2 regions of the Colwellia sp. BRX10-9 genome follow, and region 2 is predicted to be linked to the other one. Evidence: riboswitches for the same ligand, from Rfam matches in the RefSeq annotation. Region 2 holds a riboswitch; the other holds the start of a gene.

Region 1 (5,385 bases), on a different contig from region 2:
GTTGAGTAACGAAAAGCCCATAGATACCGATCATTTAGCTGAACTTCCCGAGCAAACAGAGTTAAGTGACCATGTCATTATTTGTGGTTTTGGTCGAATTGGCCAAACGGTGAGTCGCTTTTTAAAGCAAGAGTCGATTAAGTTTGTTGCTATCGATATTGACCCACTTAGGGCAACAAAAGCGCGTGAAGCAGGAGAAAATGTGCTTTTTGGCTCATCAAGACAAACTGAATTATTACAAGCAGCTCACTTGTCGAAAGCTAAGCTTGTTGTTATTGCTTTTGGTGAGGACAAACAATCACTTGAGGTTATTCAAAAAGTTAGATCATTATCACCCGATGTTCCTATCCTTGTCCGCACTCGAAATGACGATCAACTACAAGCATTGCAAGAAGCGGGTGCTAATCAAGTGGTACCAGAGAGTTTAGAGGGCAGCTTAATGCTGGTCTCTCAAGTGTTATCTTTAACCGGAGTGCCTTTCTCTCGTATTATTCGCCGTGTACAAAAAGAACGTAAAGACCACTACAGCCATTTGCATGGGTTTTTTCAGGGTGAGCATACTGACATGAGCCCTGATGCTATGGATCGCATTGAATTCGCTAATGGGATTATATTAACGGAAAACTCTTATGCTAATGGGCATTCTATAGCGTCACTGAATTTATCGGCAAAACGGGTCACGGTGGTTGCGCTTCGCCGTAACAATATTGAATCAGAGCAACCCGATGAAGCCACTATTCTTCAAGCTCAGGATACCCTGATTGTACGCGGAAAGCCTCGACGAGTAGAACGAGCAGAGCGCTTTGTTCAAAAGGGGGTTTAGCTTTTCCTTTGACTGTCCGCAGTGTTGTTAGGTCTAGATGAGTATAACGAGCAGGACATTTCATCCAAGAGAGGGGAACTTTTTCTTGGATGTCCGCAGTGTTGTTAGGTCTAGATTAGTATAACGAGCAGGACATTTTATCCAAGAGAGGGGTAACTTATTTCTTGGTTGTCCGCAGTGTTGTTAGGTCTAGATGAGTATAACGAGCAGGACATTTCATCCAAGAGAGGGGGAATTTTTTCTTGGTTGTCCGCAGTGTACTAAGCCAATAAACGCCTTGTTCAACAAGGCGTTTACTTTATTACTTTAGCAATGGATCGCTATTCAAGAGATAAAAATTTTCTAATCGCAGTCTCTTGCTCCATAGCATCTTCAAATCCCAGTTTAATTAACTGCCGACAATAATTTTTTTCAAATAATAAATAACTAACAATACTTGATTCAGAGTCATTAGAGATACCTACGCTGCGTAATAATAAACGTATCGATAGTGGTAGGTCTGAAAAATACTCTACGGCCATGGCATTAAAGTCATGACTGGGATTAAGGAGAAATGATGATATCGGTTTTAAACCATCTTTTTCTTTTCTAAGTTCTGGTGGTATAAGTTTTATTGTTTCATTAATTCGTTCTAGACGTTCAATATCGCTGTGTAATGTATCTGAGAAAATAGTATCAAGTAAATGACCGGCAACAGTAGAGGTTGTCGGAGGATGAGGATTATTCACTTTACTATGAAGTGGTGCTTTAGGTTGATCAACACCAACAATAAACAAATTTTCTCCACCTAAGTGTATCGCAGGGCTTAACGGTGAAAGTTGATGTATAGACCCATCACCATAATGCTCTTGGCGAATTTTGATTGAAGGAAACACAAGGGGAATAGCGGCAGAAGCCATTAAGTGCTCACTATTAATTTGGCAAGGCTCACCACGACGTTTAGCGCGAAACCAAGGAGAAATAGACTCATCAGATTGATAAAAACTAATTGAATCGCCATTACTGTAACTTGATGCAGTAATAGAAACTGCAGATAAATAGCCACGTAAAATATTGGTGTCGATACGTTTAAAGTCGACCACCATATTCAGTAAGTCACGAAGTGGCGCGTTGTTTAGTAAACTACGCGCACTTTTATTGGCATAATCTGCTTGGAAACTTGCCAGCATACCTTTCGCCAAATGTGAGAAAACCCGAATACCATCACTATGGTATATTCGACTGGTATTAATATTCTTCCAAACCCATTCTAATTTTTTTACCCCCAAATGAAAGCATGAAGAATAACAGGCTAGCGCTGTGGTATTTATAGCACCAGCAGAGGTGCCACATATAATGGGAAAGGGGATGCCATGATTTCTAGGGACAAATTTTGATATGGCAGAAAGCACACCTACTTGATAAGCCGCTCGAGCGCCACCGCCAGTAAGTACTAAAGCATTCTTACTGTCTTTATAACTTCTTTTATTCAACATGTATATCGCAGTCTTCTTCGTATAACTTAAGTGTAATCAGTTTTTTAACCTGGTGCTAGCTTAACGAGTCAAAAAATAGATTGAAATGACTAAGGCAAAAAAAAGCCTGCAGAAGCAGGCTTTTTAAAATGACATAGAATTATTATCTAGTAAAACAGTACACTTGATTGAACAAATAACATCTACTAAAAAATAAGTTTAGCTGCTAACGCGTTCGTTAGCTGCGTCTATCAATGGTTGCGATCCGGTTTGCAAAATAGCTAAGTTTTCAGAAACAACTTTCTTTGGTAACTTTGAAATCATCAAAGAACCTGTTTTAACTGAACCATTAGACGATGCAAACGCCAACAGATTCTGTCCATTACACTCAATACCATGAAAGATAGTGCGAATTTTTAATCTATTCGTTTTTAAGAACGAACGCATGCGTTTCTTGTCGTCTGCAGCTACATACTGGCAAACGCTTTGAGCGATGTCAGCAGCTTGTGCTTTCGGCGCCGATACAACAGACGTTAATGTTAAAATAGTGATGGTAGAAGCTAGTAATAATTTTTTCATTTTAGTAACCTTGTAATTAATTTAGTTAGTAAAGGAAAAAACCACGGGATGTACCTTGTATAACGAGGTGACTCCGCTGTCATAGAATTTATATATAAAACATAAATCCCTTAGACCGGTGGTTTTGCGTAACACGATTTCACGTGTTTTGCCTTTTCTTTGTCCCTTTTAGTATTGCGAATTGAGCCAATAAATGCAAGAAAAATGTGTAATACGCTAGTGACATGCGTAAAGAAATTTAATAAAAAAAACACTTTTATCAATTTTTTTTCAAATAGAACATGTGCTTAATCGAATGGTGACTATCAAAACCATTAAGTGAACTTTAATGTAATGTTAAAATATAGAGTAAAAAAAAAGAGCTAAAGCTCTTTTTTTATTTAATCGTATGATTAATATGCCGCTAGGTTATTAAAATTTCATTTCAGGGACATGCTCAGGAACAATTAATTCACCTTCAGTGAGTTTTATTATTTCCTCAATACTGACCCCTGGTGCTCGCTCTAATAAATGAAACTTGCCATCTTTAATTTCGATAAAGGCTAAATCAGTGAGTACTCTTTTAATACAACACTTACCTGTTAACGGTAAAGTGCAGTTAGATAAAAGTTTTGAAACACCATGTTTAGAAGCGTGAGTCATAGTAACAATAATATTGTCAGCACCCGCAACTAAATCCATAGCACCGCCCATACCTTTAATCAGCTTGCCTGGGATCATATATGAAGCAATGTTACCGTTTACATCGACCTCAAAGGCACCTAGTACTGTTAAGTCGACATGTCCGCCACGTATCATTGCGAATGACTCGGCACTATCAAAGATAGAGGCACCTTTTGCCATCGTGACCGTTTGTTTACCGGCATTAATTAAATCTGCATCAATTTCGTCTTCGGTGGGAAACTGTCCCATGCCAAGTAAACCATTTTCAGATTGAAGCATCACTTCTATTCCCGCAGGAATATAGTTAGCAACTAACGTTGGAATACCTATACCTAAGTTAACGTAATAACCGTCTTGTAATTCTTGTGCTACACGTTGTGCTAGCTGTTCTCTTGTTAAAGCCATTGTTTAGTCTCCGGAATTATTTATGACTGAGCAGTACGAACAGTTCGTTGTTCAATGCGTTTTTCAAATGTACCTAAAATCAATCGATTAACATAGATACCTGGTGTATGGATTTGGTCTGGGTCTAGCTCGCCAGGTTCAACTATCTCTTCAACTTCAACGACGGTAATTTTGCCTGCCGTTGCTGCCATAGGATTAAAGTTACGTGCTGTTTTTCTAAAAACCAAATTACCGTAACGGTCGGCTTTCCAGGCTTTAACAATTGCAAAGTCACCTTTAATTGCGGGCTCAAGGATATACATTCTACCGTCTATTTCACGCTCTTCTTTACCTTCTGCTACCGGTGTTCCATAACCTGTTGCCGTAAAAAAAGCAGGTATACCAGCACCACCAGCTCGCATTTTTTCAGCTAAAGTGCCTTGTGGTGTGAGTTCTACTTCTAATTCACCATTCATCATTTGACGTTCAAATTCAGCGTTTTCACCAACATATGATGCAACAATTTTTTTGATTTGACGGTCTTGCAGTAACACACCTAAACCGAAATCATCGACACCACAGTTATTTGAAACCATCGTTAATGCTTTAGTGCCTTTGCGCTTTATTTCACTAATTAGATTTTCTGGGATACCACATAAACCAAAGCCACCCGAGATAACGGTCATGCCGTCTTCAAGTCCTGCCATCGCTTCTTCATAGCTTGCTACTACTTTGTCAAATCCGGCCATTATTTAATCCTCATTACATTTATTTCTATAGAGTATTTATCATACATCGTCATTTATTATTATATTTATTACTGTGCACGGTAGGCATTAGAAACTTTAGATGCCGGGGTTTTACCTAATTTATCACTGATAAACCAACCGGCATGGACTAATTTATCTAAATTAATACCGCTATTAATACCTAAACCATTGAGTAAATAAACCACATCTTCAGTGGCAACATTACCTGAAGCGCCCTTAGCATAAGGGCAACCACCCGATCCAGCAATGGCACTATCAATAACGGCAATACCATTTTGTAAAGCGGTGTAAATGTTAGTTAACGCCTGACCATAGGTATCATGAAAATGAACCGCTAGTTTAGCCTTAGGTACACGGGCACTAACCGCTTGTAACATCTTCTGTACATTAACAGGTGTGCCTACACCAACCGTATCGCCAAGCGATATTTCATAACAGCCCATTTGGTAAAGTTTTTCAGCCACTTCAGCCACTTTTTCTGGTGATACTTCACCCTCGTAAGGACAACCGACAACACAAGAAACATAGCCTCGTACCGGAATGTTTAATTTTTTGGCTGCAGCCATTATCGGTTCAAATCGCTCAAGGCTTTCAGCAATTGAACAGTTAATGTTTTTTTGACTAAACGCTTCAGAGGCCGCGCCAAAAATGGCAACTTCGCTGGCATTAACCGCTACAGCCGCTTCAAAACCTTTCATATTTGGCGTGAGGG
Region 2 (5,385 bases):
TAGTATCTAGGGAATAAGAAAATTATTGACTAAAAATACGAAGAGATCTCAATGGAAGCGCTATTAGAAAGAGAAGTATTGTTAGAAAGAAGGCAAGGTAGTAATGAGGAACAGTCGCTATGGGACAGGCTTTCTCTTGCACAAAAATTTGCCGCCAGTAGCATGACTCAGTTTGGTTACGACTTATCTTTTATTAGAAATAGCAATAACGGCAGCTTAGCCATATTACAATGCAATGGTAAAACAGCAACCATTAACGGTGAAGGTGAAGTAGACTCAACACCAAGTATAATTATTCGTCCTTAGTTATTCATCCTTGATTAAAGGCAAATACCTAGCCTACTTTCAGAGATACATGAAAAGATGCCCCTATTAGGCATCTTTTTTAGTTTTAGTCAGTAATAAAGCTTCAATTAAAGAAATATACCCCGTCAAATTATTACTTGACCACATACGTCTTACGCTGGCATCTTGCTTAGCAACATGCGCCGCGAACCTTTTAAAAGCGCCGTCGTCAAAATTTCCATAACACTTTTTAGTGATTGACTGCAGTTTACCTTTTCCTTTTAAACACTCAATAAAAATCGAGGCATAGTTATTAACCAGTGGTGAAATAATTTCAATCGTCTCAGGTTCTAATGCCTGACAATTTTTAATTATTTGTAATCGATTTTTAACAAAATCTTCGTGTCGCTTGGCAATTATTGCCATAGAGTCTATATAAAACTTATTTTCTTTCTGACTACTACTGAGCTCTTTTTTCACACTAAATAATTCGCGTTGCAGACCTTCTGCTCGAAAATAAAAATAAATACTCAAAGCTACAAAAATAGCAGCAATGGACAATACAAAAATCATATTAAGCCTATTAAAATAAAAAGTAATATTGACTACGCTTTAGTGGTTTCACTTAAACGCGATAAAAATATGTAAGGGTCAATATCTTGTGCTGTGGGTGAGCCATAGGCGTAGCCAATTTTAAGTGAATAATCACCTAAATTAGCGAAGAATCTCAGTTTAATTGCATTAGCTAAACTATTTAACTTAATCGCTATTTCAGCTTGAGTTTGGTGAGGACCTATCAGTAAATATTCACCATCGTTAATCGTACCCGCTTCATCAAATTCACCTTTTGACTCATTAAGTAAGGTCGCTAATGTTTTTGAAACTTCGAGCATAATTTTATCATTAAAGTGAAAGGTAAGCTCTTGCCAGTTAACAACTGATAAGTAGCCAATCGCTAAGGGATAGTCGTATTTCCTCGCCATTTTATAATTCAGTTGATAATTTCTTTTCGTTTGGGAGGGCGTTACCAAATAAGATAATGGCTGTTCCTCTTCATCGTATACTTGATTTAAGCGCAACGTTCTTTGTCTTAACCCAAAAAAAACCAACGTAATGACTAATAAAATAACGATCACAATCAATAAATATATAACTTCTTTTTGCGCGATAAATTTTGCACTGAATTGAGTTTGTAGCTTACTCTGTTCAGCGAGATTCAGGATTAAATTTCGACTTTTATCATTTGCACTTAACATTTGACTGGAGTCAATAATTAAAGAGGGTTCAGCCTTTTTCTGAAACTGTTGAAGTAATTCAAGATAATTTTTATGGGCCATTAACGCATTTTTATAATCACCGTTTTGCTGATACATATGACTTAATAAAAGTAATAATTTAGCCTGCTTTTTTGATAGCTTTATGTGTTTAGCAGTTAATTCAGCTAATTGAAGGTAATGTTGGTATACAGCTTTATTGTTTAATAGACTTGAGGTCTCTGCTAATAGAATTAACGAGGTTAAATAAGGCTTATTTAAGCTCTTTTCATTAAATGTAGCACTGGCTGATAATAGCCAATTATGTGAGTCACTAAATTCTCCCTGCTTTAATAACACCTCTGCCAATCCTAATTCAGCATAGGCAGCACTAATTGGAGCATTTTTATTTTTGCCGTGTTTTTGTGCTTCCCAAAAAGCATTGTAAGCATCATCAAATAAATTTAACTGAAAATAAGCACGGCCTAAGTGTAAATAAGTTTGGTCAATATTAGCCAGTTTGTCTAAATCAAATTTTAACGTTAATAGCTTATTTTGCATGGTTAGCGATGTTTGATAATCGCCTAAATAATAATATGCCGTTGCTAAAATTTCTAAAAGACAAAGGTGATCCTCATACTGAGGATTTACCGAAATCAGCACCTTAACTTGATTAAGATCATTCATCGATAAATCGTTTTTATTTTGCAACGCATAGGTAACAGCTCGATAACTCAAAGCAATTAAACGATATTTTAGCACTTGTGGAGAATCTGCCATTAAAATAACATTGGTTGCCATATTTTGAGTTTGTTCATACTTCTCTTGTAAATAATAGCCATCTGCAACTTTCAGCAATAAATTAAACTTTATGGCTGGTTCAAGTCCTTGCAGAGAAATTCCATCTTGCGCAAAATGAAATGCTTCGCTATTTTCACCCTTATTATTGGCAACATCAGCAAGAAGGATGAAGGTTTTTCCACGAATTTGGACGGTATAATTTTCTTGAGATCCCAAAATTTTTTTTGAAAGTGTAATGATCTCTTCGTAGGGAAGGTTTTCAGCGTCTTGTAAAAAATAGCGCTCAACATCTTTAATGTTTTGCTCAACGTTTAAAGCATCATTGGCAAAACAAAATAAAGGAGCTATAAAAAAACAAAGGATCAACAACAGTTTACAGGGCATTATTAACTAAAATCCTTTATCTAATGATCAGTAGAGTGATCAGCCATAACCTATAAATTTATCTATTACTTATAGGTTTTCGTTACGGTTCAACAAATTATTCATAATAAAGGTTTACAAGCATAGTTCAACGCTTATAATGAATTTAGAGTTTCTAAAACTCGAAAAGGGCAAATCTAGTGAAAGCTAGAGACGCAAAGTTACCGGTCTAAGGGGAAACCTAGGATAGCGGAACTGCCAAGTATAGATATAGTGGGGGCTTGTCTTTATTTTGAACAGTTTGCTTTCGGTATACTTTGCGGTCCTTCCCTTATTTTTAATTATTTTCTGTCATATATTACCTTCATTTAAAATACTATATAACTAAATATATGTTTTTTATAGACAAAAAATATATGTGGTACTTTACTTGTTTATACTAGAAAATGGTCTATTGATATTATTAATTGGGTGTGCAAATTGAGATGGAACAATGAAATATCATGATTCCATAAAACAAGCTGAACTAAAAATGAACATGGCCGTAAAACAATTACAGCGGTGGTTTTTACCTGTCAGCCCAATTAATTATTCAGTTAGCTACGAATATATTAATAAAAAAAACATTCTTCTTAATACTGCCATTGAAAATAAACTTGCCACGGGTAAAAAGCTTGATGATTTTTTCATTGAAGAAAACTATCGCCAATTCATTTTAGGCCAAAGTAAATTCAGAGATGAACTCATTGACGACCTAGATGACGTTGTCACCCATGTTGAAAAAAACAGCCAAAAATCATCGCAGAGTATTAATAAACTGATTACCACGCTAGACGGCAATATTTCTGATCTACAATCTGCCGATAAAGAAAAAATAGTCGTTGCGGTAAATAGCATTCGCCAGGCATCTAAAGCCTTTAAACTACACCAACAAAAATTTGCTGAACATATTTCTTTTACCCGTAAAAAGACCCAGGCGTTAAAAGTTGAATTAAAAGAAGTACGTGAAGAAATTTACATGGATCCACTTACCGGTCTTTATAATCGTAAAGCTATGTCTAAGCATTTAGATTTATGGCTAACAGAAGATCCAAGTCGGCAAGTTGCCGCAATTGTCGTCTGTGTTGATCAAATTTCAGAAGTTAATCTGCAATTCGGTCATTTAATTAGTGATGTTCTCTTATCAAAAATAGCCAGTAAAGTGAGTAGTTATGTTGATGGCAGCGGTCTACCAATACGTTCAGGTGGCGATGAATTTTTAATTCTGTTACCTGATATTGACAAAGAAAGTGCTCGAGAAATTGCCAGTAAAATAACACATGGCGTTGAAAAGCTGCGCTTTGTTAGTAGTAAGTCTGGTATTAGATTACCTCAAATGACATTGTCTACTGGTGTAGACACCTTTAATATTGCTGAAAATGCCAGCAGTATCTTAAAAAAATCACGCCTGTTACTACCCGATTTATACAAAAAAAATAATACATTAAGTTCTTAATCGCTCAACAAGATACTTTTTGCTTGATGACATTTTTCTCTCGCTGATATTTTCACTTCAATAAATAATATCAGTGATAGTATGCCCAACTTTACTCAATATAATCGGTAATAATCTTAATATACTCGGTGGTAAATCAAAGAAGATTACATTGCGAGTGCTTAGCTAAAAATAGTCGACGACAGCCTCCTTGTTTTCTCATATACTGAATGCAGTGTAAAATTCCTAACGACTAAGAGAGAAATAATTTATGAAAAAAATTACTTTAGCTGTTGCTGCTACTTTAATGATGGCGTCTCCTGTTTTTGCTGGTGATGCTGCTGCTGGTAAAGCAAAAACTGGTATGTGTGCTGCTTGTCATGGTGCTGCTGGTATCTCTGCGGTACCTATGTACCCAAACCTTGCTGGTCAAAAAGAAGCTTATCTTGCTAAACAGTTGAAAGACTTTAAAGCGGGTAAACGTAAAGATCCTGTTATGGGACCTATGGCTATGGGTTTAAGTGATGAAGATATCGCAAATATTTCGGCTTATTACGCTAGTTTAAAATAAACTCAGTAATTATTGTTGAACCTGGTTCATCAAAAATAAAATTAAAAAACGCTCAATTGAGCGTTTTTTGTTTTAAGCATTATGCTGTTGAATAACTTGCAAAAAGTCATGTCCATAACGGGCAAGTTTTGTATCACCAATACCATTAATATTTAGCATTTGCTGTGATGTTTTTGGCTTTATACGCGCAAGCTCTGACAACGTTGCATCATTGAAAACAATGAATGGCGCAATATCCTCTGCATCTGCAATCGTTTTACGCAAACTTCTTAATTTAACAAATAAGACACGGTCATAACGTTTATCGGTTTTATCTTGTTGCCAATAACTCGCTTTTTGCAACCTTGGTGAAGCTAACATTAAGGGTTCATCCCCTTTCAACACCGAGCGCGATGCTTGTGTTAAAAATAACGCAGATTGTTGAGAAATATCTTGCTGTAAAAATCCCAAATGAATCAATTGTCTAATAATAGCAAACCAATATCCCGGAGTTTTACTTTTACCGATAGCGAAAGTGGACACTTTTTCATGCTGCAGTTGCCTAACTTTTTCAGTTAACTCCCCTCTGAGCACTTGCACAACATGTTCAATATCACCTTGTTGCTGGATACGAAACACACAAGATAAGACTTTTTGTG

The links. Region 2 has a riboswitch for cyclic di-GMP ahead of H4J69_RS13825 (GGDEF domain-containing protein). Riboswitches for the same ligand answer to the same signal wherever they lie in the genome.
Region 1: linked by a shared signal. The riboswitch ahead of H4J69_RS16560 (DUF3718 domain-containing protein) and the one ahead of H4J69_RS13825 (GGDEF domain-containing protein) in region 2 are both predicted to bind cyclic di-GMP.

Annotation. Positions count from the first base shown of each region.
Region 1 is NZ_JACGVV010000035.1:18,134-23,518, forward strand. Features, by position in the region: gene H4J69_RS16550 (monovalent cation:proton antiporter family protein) at 1-823, shown strand, start outside; gene H4J69_RS16555 (patatin-like phospholipase family protein) at 1,144-2,298, opposite strand; gene H4J69_RS16560 (DUF3718 domain-containing protein) at 2,497-2,856, opposite strand; cyclic di-GMP riboswitch class I at 2,920-3,019, opposite strand; gene H4J69_RS16565 (3-oxoacid CoA-transferase subunit B) at 3,268-3,924, opposite strand; gene H4J69_RS16570 (CoA transferase subunit A) at 3,945-4,652, opposite strand; gene H4J69_RS16575 (hydroxymethylglutaryl-CoA lyase) at 4,721-5,385, opposite strand, start outside.
Region 2 is NZ_JACGVV010000024.1:40,491-45,875, reverse strand. Features, by position in the region: gene H4J69_RS13840 (hypothetical protein) at 52-306, shown strand; gene H4J69_RS13835 (hypothetical protein) at 373-858, opposite strand; gene H4J69_RS13830 (hypothetical protein) at 891-2,723, opposite strand; cyclic di-GMP riboswitch class I at 2,883-2,965, shown strand; gene H4J69_RS13825 (GGDEF domain-containing protein) at 3,196-4,197, shown strand; gene H4J69_RS13820 (cytochrome c) at 4,448-4,747, shown strand; gene recQ (DNA helicase RecQ) at 4,820-5,385, opposite strand, start outside.